2 regions of the Nitrobacter sp. CN101 genome follow, and region 2 is predicted to be linked to the other one. Evidence: predicted binding sites of a transcription regulator. Region 2 holds the regulator's gene; the other holds the start of a gene.
The links. The regulator LexA, encoded in region 2, represses DNA repair genes until DNA is damaged. The targets are predictions, from matches to a motif close to TGTTCNNNNTGTGTTCNG.
Positions count from the first base shown of each region.

Region 1 (3,506 bases), 450 kb from region 2:
GGCGCCGCATCCACACCCGCTACGATCGATGCTCACATACCTTCATGTCTGCCATCTGCATCGCTGCAGCCGTCATCTTTTGGCTCTGATCAATGAGTCCTGAGCCTAGGTTCATCACGGTTAGAGGTGTCGCCAGCAATACCGCTAGACGGAAAATCGAAATTCAGAGCGTATTCAGTCGGCCGAGTGCCCTGACCCTGGCGCACCATAGTGATTGCGCCGTTATCGGCTAAGCGCCTCAGTGAGGCGATGATATTCGGCCGCAATGCGCCGGTTGCTTGTTCAAGGTATCGCAGGCTGGCGCGACCGTTTCCATGTTTGGGATAATACCTGTCGATGACATGACGCGCGACTTTATGGTCAAGGCGGGGTTGCCCAAGGCGTGTCGATAATCGCGCCCAACAGCTTGTACTGGTCTAATAGACCTCCGGGAGTTGCGGCCTTCATACGCTTGCACCAAATTGGAATAGCGGATTCGGTACGTAGGTTGGTTCGCCTCCCGCGCCGCGCTGTTCAATCAGAGCGCCGTGGCGCACAAGCCGGTCCACAGATTGACGGATGGCTCGTTCAGAAGCGTGAGTTGATCGGGCTAGTTCGGCAAAGTTGATCGCGACGCCGCCATCATCGAAATTGGCATCGTTCATTGAGGGTCCAGATATTAGGCAATGGGAATATCTCGCTTCGGCACGTTGCCGGAGCGCTCAGGCAGTTTGGCGCCGCATGCCTGCGGCGCCTATTTCACCAGCGTGAGCTTGCCGTATCCAACCTGGACCCGCTCTGCGATTTCCACCGCCCGGGCTTCCATCAGGATCGTCAAGATTTTCTCTAAGGCACGATGTGGATCTTCCGTGCGGTATGGCTGGATGTGATCGGCTAAAACGCAGTCGATATCTAAAATAGCTTTGGCTAAAATTTCAGTGTTGGTCACCGGAGCCTCCTATCAGCACCGAGCCTCAAAGCCGGACTGCCCAAGAATTTGATTCAATTTCGCCGGATTAGATTGGTTCCAGCTCTGGCCGTGTGGTCGCGAAGACTCACGCCACCTCGCCGGCAGGCCGGTTATCGTTCGCGACCCAAGTGCTCGTGCGGCGGCGAGACGTAATCCAAGATTCGACGTCGGTGCGGTCGTATTTCACGGCCTTGCCTATTTTAAAATACACCGGCCCGGTGCCCGTGCACCGCCGCTTAGCGAGGGTTGACCGGCTGAGCCCGGTGAGCGCGGCTACGTCATCAATGGATAGGAAATTCACGTAATACTCCCGTTTTGGGAGGGAAGTTGCGCCCCGGCCAAGGCCAGTCGGCGGCCATCGGAATCCGGCGTTGCCGCTGAATTCCGAACGGTGCCGTTAGATAACGTTAGATAAGACGTGACCCGCGGAAAAGCTGGAAAAAAAACGAAAAAATTTACGGCCGCCAAAATGAAGTCCAGCCCGCGCTGTTAGGCAATCGCCAAAATTCCCTATGGAATACAATGCGACTGAAATTGCCTAACCTGGGCGTTAAGTGCCGATAATCATTGAAATCAATCAATCCTGCCGGGATCGCCAAAAACCGGCGCAGTAAACACCAGGTTATTTTCACTCGCTAAAACGGAATGTCGTCGTCCATGTCGCCGCGGTGGCTACTGGCGGCCGCGGTGCGGCGCGGCGTTCCGCCGCCTGACGGACTCCCGGACCCGAAGTCGCCGCCGGAATCGTCAGATCCGAAGTTGCCGCCACCGCCGCTGTTGCGGCCATCGAGCATTGTCAGAGTCGAATTGAAATTCTGTAGCACCACTTCGGTGGAGTATTTTTCGACACCGCTTTGGTCGGTCCATTTTCGGGTCTGCAACTGACCCTCGATGTAGACCTTCGAGCCTTTCTTCAGATACTGCTCAACAACCTTGCAGAGGCCTTCGTTGAAAATCACGACGCGATGCCACTCTGTCTTTTCCTTGCGCTCGCCGCTGGTCCTGTCGCGCCAGGTTTCAGAGGTTGCGATCCGCAGGTTGGCAATCGGCCGTCCGTCCTGGGTTCGCTTGATTTCCGGGTCGGCTCCGAGATTGCCGATCAGAATAACTTTGTTCACGCTACCCGCCATCGCCGTTCTCCATGTCCCCAATCCCCGATTGCTAGCTCAAAACCGGTGCTAACCCAACGGGCGTTGCCGCTTCAAAATCGAGCCGTGACGGCGTTCAAGCAGCCTACACTTCCCGCGCCGCGCCGAGAGGCTAATCGCCGGGTTATCCACGGATCGAGTGTGGGGTGGTACAATGTACTTTATTTGTTCTCAACAAATAAAACCGAAAGTCCGCGCGGACCTCTCACCGAGATACCTCCGCCCGCTGGACAAACAATTTGACCCAGAGTGTTGCATTTGAGAGACGGCAATTTGCTGCGCCGGAAGGTATACTGAATTCACAGATTTCGGGGTAACTACCAGCGCTCGCGCTTAGTTGTTGAAACTAAAGCAAAAATCCGGGGATTGAAATGAACAAGTTTCTGATTGGGGCCGTCGGTGCTCTCGCCATTGGCCTTGGTACCGCGCCCGCCACTGCGGCTGACCTCGCCCCGCGTCCATATACGAAGGCTCCTCCGATGGTGGCCGCGATTTACGACTGGAGCGGCTTTTACATCGGCGCGAACGGCGGCTGGGGATCGAGCAGGAATTGCTGGAACTTCACAACGCCCGCAGGTGCTGCCGTGGCAAGTGAAGGTTGCCATGACGCAACCGGCGGCACGGCTGGTGGCCAGATCGGCTATCGCTGGCAGACCAGCAATTGGGTGTTCGGCCTGGAAGCTCAGGGTAACTGGGCTGATATCAGTGGCCGCCGTGCCAGCCTCGCCTTCCCCGCCTTCACCAACGACAGCCATCTGGGTGCATTCGGCCTGTTCACCGGCCAGATCGGTTACGCCTGGGATGCCACGTTGCTTTACGTGAAGGGCGGCGCTGCCGTGACGTCTAACCGATACCGGAGCCTTGCTACCGCAACCGGCGTTCAAGTGACCAACAACGTCAACAACACCGACTGGGGCGCTACGGTCGGCGTCGGCCTCGAATATGGGTTTGCGCCAAACTGGTCGCTCGGATTCGAGTACGACCACATCTTTATGGGCGGCAATAGACTTACCTTCATCAACAATGGCGTTGCCGGGGCCGCCGGTACGCTGTTTGGAACCGACAATATCAGCCAGGACGTGGACCTCGTCACGGCGCGCATCAACTACCGCTGGGGTGGCCCAGCCATCGCACGGTACTGATCGCATCTGATCCGACGTTCTTGGAAAACTTGAAAGGCCGGCTTTTGCCGGCCTTTTTGTTTGAGGTACGGGCCGCAGGCAACCCCGCGAACGGCAGCATACTGAGCAGCATACTGATAAGCCGTCCTGCTTCTCCCGACGAAATCGGGGATGATCGCTGACGCCCTCTGGAAATTGCCCGCTGTTCTATCTACGTTCCATAGACTGCCACAGATAGCGCCTCTCCGGGGATTGGCCGGCGCGGCGCGCCTAAACGCGGTGCGGCTT
Region 1 covers NZ_AP038833.1:2,781,296-2,784,801, forward strand. Annotated here, with positions in the region: one part of gene ACZ5IL_RS14040 (IS5 family transposase) at 1-89, shown strand, start outside; gene ACZ5IL_RS14045 (hypothetical protein) at 444-644, opposite strand; gene ACZ5IL_RS14050 (hypothetical protein) at 734-928, opposite strand; gene ACZ5IL_RS14055 (helix-turn-helix transcriptional regulator) at 1,035-1,250, opposite strand; gene ACZ5IL_RS14060 (single-stranded DNA-binding protein) at 1,585-2,079, opposite strand; gene ACZ5IL_RS14065 (outer membrane protein) at 2,469-3,239, shown strand.
Region 1: ACZ5IL_RS14060 (single-stranded DNA-binding protein) is a predicted target of LexA. The motif match lies at 2,253-2,270, and genes of this name have one in related genera.

Region 2 (3,506 bases):
GGCTCTTGGTACCGTTGTATGCGAGCCGCGAGTTCGGTAGATGTTTGACGCGCCCGCTAGGCGCATTACGCCTAGCGCGTATTCCGCAAATGGATACCGGTTTTGCGATCGGAATACACGCAAGTTATTGATTGAGGGGATTTTCTTACGGCTGATCGCACGGCCGGAAAATGCTCTAGGAGAATGGTCATGCCCCTGATGACGGTCGCCGACGCCCTTGCGGCTGTTCTTGCCGGAGTCGAACCGCTCCCGGAGGAACCCGTGGCTCTCGAAGCCGCGCATCGCCGGGTGTTGGCGCGCGACCTCCCCTCGCGCCGGACTCAGCCGCCGGTCGCAATGTCGGCGATGGACGGCTATGCGGTGCGCGCAGCGGACATTGCGACAATTCCAGCGCGGCTACAGGTGATCGGTGAGATCGCCGCGGGACGACCGCTCGAGCGCGCGCTGCAAACCGGCGAGGCCTTACGGATTTTCACCGGCGGCGTAGTGCCGGACAGCGCCGATACAGTCGTGATCCAGGAAGACACCGAACGCGACGGCAACCACGTTATCGTCAAGGAGGCCACTGCTCCCGGAAAGAACATTCGTCCTGCCGGCGTGGACTTTCGTGAGGGCGACGTCCTGATCCGGGCCAGCAGCCATCTCACCGATCGCCATCTTTCCCTTGCTGCCGGCATGAACTATCCAGACCTGCCGGTGCATCGCCGTCCCACAATAGCGATGCTCGCCACGGGCGACGAACTGGTTTTGCCGGGCGCGACGCCCGGTCCGGGCCAGATCATCCTGTCCAACGGCTACGCGCTTCGCGCACTCGCCCGAGGCGAAGGCGCCGAGGCGATCGACCTGGGTATCGCCGCCGACACCATGGACGCCACAACCGCCGCGATCCGCCGCGCCCGCGAGAGCGGCGCCGACATTCTGGTTACGACCGGCGGCGCGTCGGTCGGCGACCATGACTTCGTCAAGCGTGCGCTGGAGGCGGAAGGCGTGGAGATGGCGTTCTGGCGGATCGCACTGCGGCCGGGCAAGCCGATGATGCACGGACGTCTAGGCCCGATGCGGGTGATCGGCCTCCCCGGCAATCCCGTCTCGTCCTACATCTGCGCGTTTCTGTTCATGGTGCCGCTGATTCGTGCGCTATCGGGGCGTGAAGATGTGCACCACTGCATTGAACCGGCGCTGCTCGGAAGCGATGTTAGCGCCAATCAAGCCAGGCAGGATTATCTGCGCGCCCGGCTCACGCCCTCGACGGACGGCTTGCCGGTGGCGACGCCGATCGGGCATCAGGACAGCTCGCTGATGGGAAAACTCGCTGCGGCAGAGGCTCTCGTAATCCGCACGCCATTTGCGCCGGCCGCAAGCAAAGGCGAGCCCTGTGCCATCATTAAGCTTTCGCTGTCATAAAACGTCGCTTTGTTGACCTTAAATTAAAGGGTTGCGGAACACATATCGAACATATAGTGTATGTTCATGATTTGTTTCGAGGTTCGTGCCGCGGGGTTATAAGGGCTGCAGCCCCGATGTCCCCTAGTTGGCAAGAACCCCATCAACCAGGGACTGGGTCGGGATGCTCACGCGCAAACAGTATGAACTCCTGCGTTTTATCAACGAACGGCTGAAAGAATCCGGCGTGCCGCCCTCGTTCGATGAAATGAAGGACGCGCTCGACCTGCGCTCGAAGTCCGGCATCCATCGCCTGATTACCGCGCTGGAAGAACGAGGATTCATCCGCCGTCTACCCAACCGCGCCCGCGCCATCGAAGTCATCAAACTGCCCGAACTCGCCGCCAGCGGCGGCGGCGGCCGTCGCGGTTTCACACCGAGCGTCATCGAAGGCAATCTGGGCAAAGTCCGCCGCAGCAGCGGCGGCGCTGTCGTCGACGATGCGGAACGTCCGGTCGCCGTTCCGGTGATGGGACGGATTGCAGCCGGCACGCCGATCGAAGCGTTGCAGACCTGCAGCCACACCGTCAGCGTGCCGCCCGACATGCTTGGTACCGGCGAACACTACGCGCTTGAGGTGCGCGGCGATTCCATGGTCGATGCCGGAATTCTCGATGGCGATCTTGCGTTGATCCAGCGGAACCAGACCGCTGATACCGGCGACATCGTCGTTGCCCTGATCGACGACGAGGAAGCGACGTTGAAACGCTTCCGCCGTCGCGGCGCTTCGATCGCGCTGGAGCCGGCGAACACGGCTTACGAAGTTCGCATACTTCCGCCCAACCGGGTCCAGATCCAGGGCAGACTGATCGGCATTTACCGCAAGTACTGATTTCATCAGGAGCGAAAGGCTCCGACCGTGGACGAGCCGTTCAATCGTCCGGCTGGAGATCCTCGGGCGCCGGCGTGGCGTCGGCCGGGGGCTCCGGTTTTGATTGCAGCTGTGCTGACTGTTCATCGACGGCAGCGGATGACCAGGGACGATCGACGCCGACAGGACGTGCGGCATCAACAGCAAAGCCAGATCTTGAAGCACCAGATCTTGAAGCACTTGGGGTTCGCCACAGGGCAAGAGCGCCTTCACGCCGTAGCCTGTTTTGATCGATCACCTGCGCAAGGCACCCCTCCGGAGCCTGCCACGGCGTCACCATGAGCTCCGCCCGAGCGCAATCATCCTGTATCGCCTCCGGACGCCGCGTCAGCGCGACAAGTCCACCTCCACTCACCTTGACCACGCAGCCCTCATCGTCACATGAGGCGCCCTCCGCCAGTGTAGGGTCGGCAGACCCACGCCCATCCCCGTCGGCGGCAAGCCATTCCTTGACGGTGAAAGAGTCCTTACTCGTGCTGATGAGACGCAGCCTGCCGTCCCCGCCCCTCACGGCGACATTGCGACCTTCGGCGGAGATCAGGATATCCGGCGGCGTCACCGCAAGTGACCACACGATCGCCAACCCGACCACAGCTGCGCCGCTCCAGCGCAGCGGCGTTCTCAACAATCCGAGCAGAATGATGCCCGCGGTCGCCGCGAGCAGCGGTCCCGTTCCAAATGCAGCCGTATGACCGACGGCGCCCGGAAGCGCCGCTACCCATTGAGCCACAGCGACCATCCATTCGATGCCAAAGTCCATCAGCCGCCAGAACACGCCGTCGAAGCCAAACGGCATGGCCGCAAGTCCGAGAAGCCCGGCCGGCATCACCAGCGCCGAGATCACCGGCATCGCCAGCAGGTTCGCAACCATGCCGTATGGCGTCACCCGATGGAAATGGAACGCGACATACGGCGTGGTCGCGAGTCCGGCCACGAGTGACGCCAGCGCCAGCATAGCGATTTCGCGTCCACCCCACAGAGCGGCCCTCGCCGTCGGCGAGTGATCGGGGGTTGCAAGCATCTTCGGCATGCCGACCTGAACCAGCGCCACCAGCCCGAGCGTCGCCGCGAACGACATTTGAAAGCTCGGGTGAATCAACGACTCCGGCGCAATCGCAAGCACGATCATCGCCGCGACCGCGAGTGTGCGAAACGTGATGGCGCGCCTGTCCACCGTGATCGCAATCAGTAC
Region 2 covers NZ_AP038833.1:2,326,947-2,330,452, reverse strand. Annotated here, with positions in the region: gene ACZ5IL_RS11560 (molybdopterin molybdotransferase MoeA) at 190-1,404, shown strand; gene lexA (transcriptional repressor LexA) at 1,568-2,275, shown strand; gene ACZ5IL_RS11550 (ComEC/Rec2 family competence protein) at 2,316-3,506, opposite strand, start outside.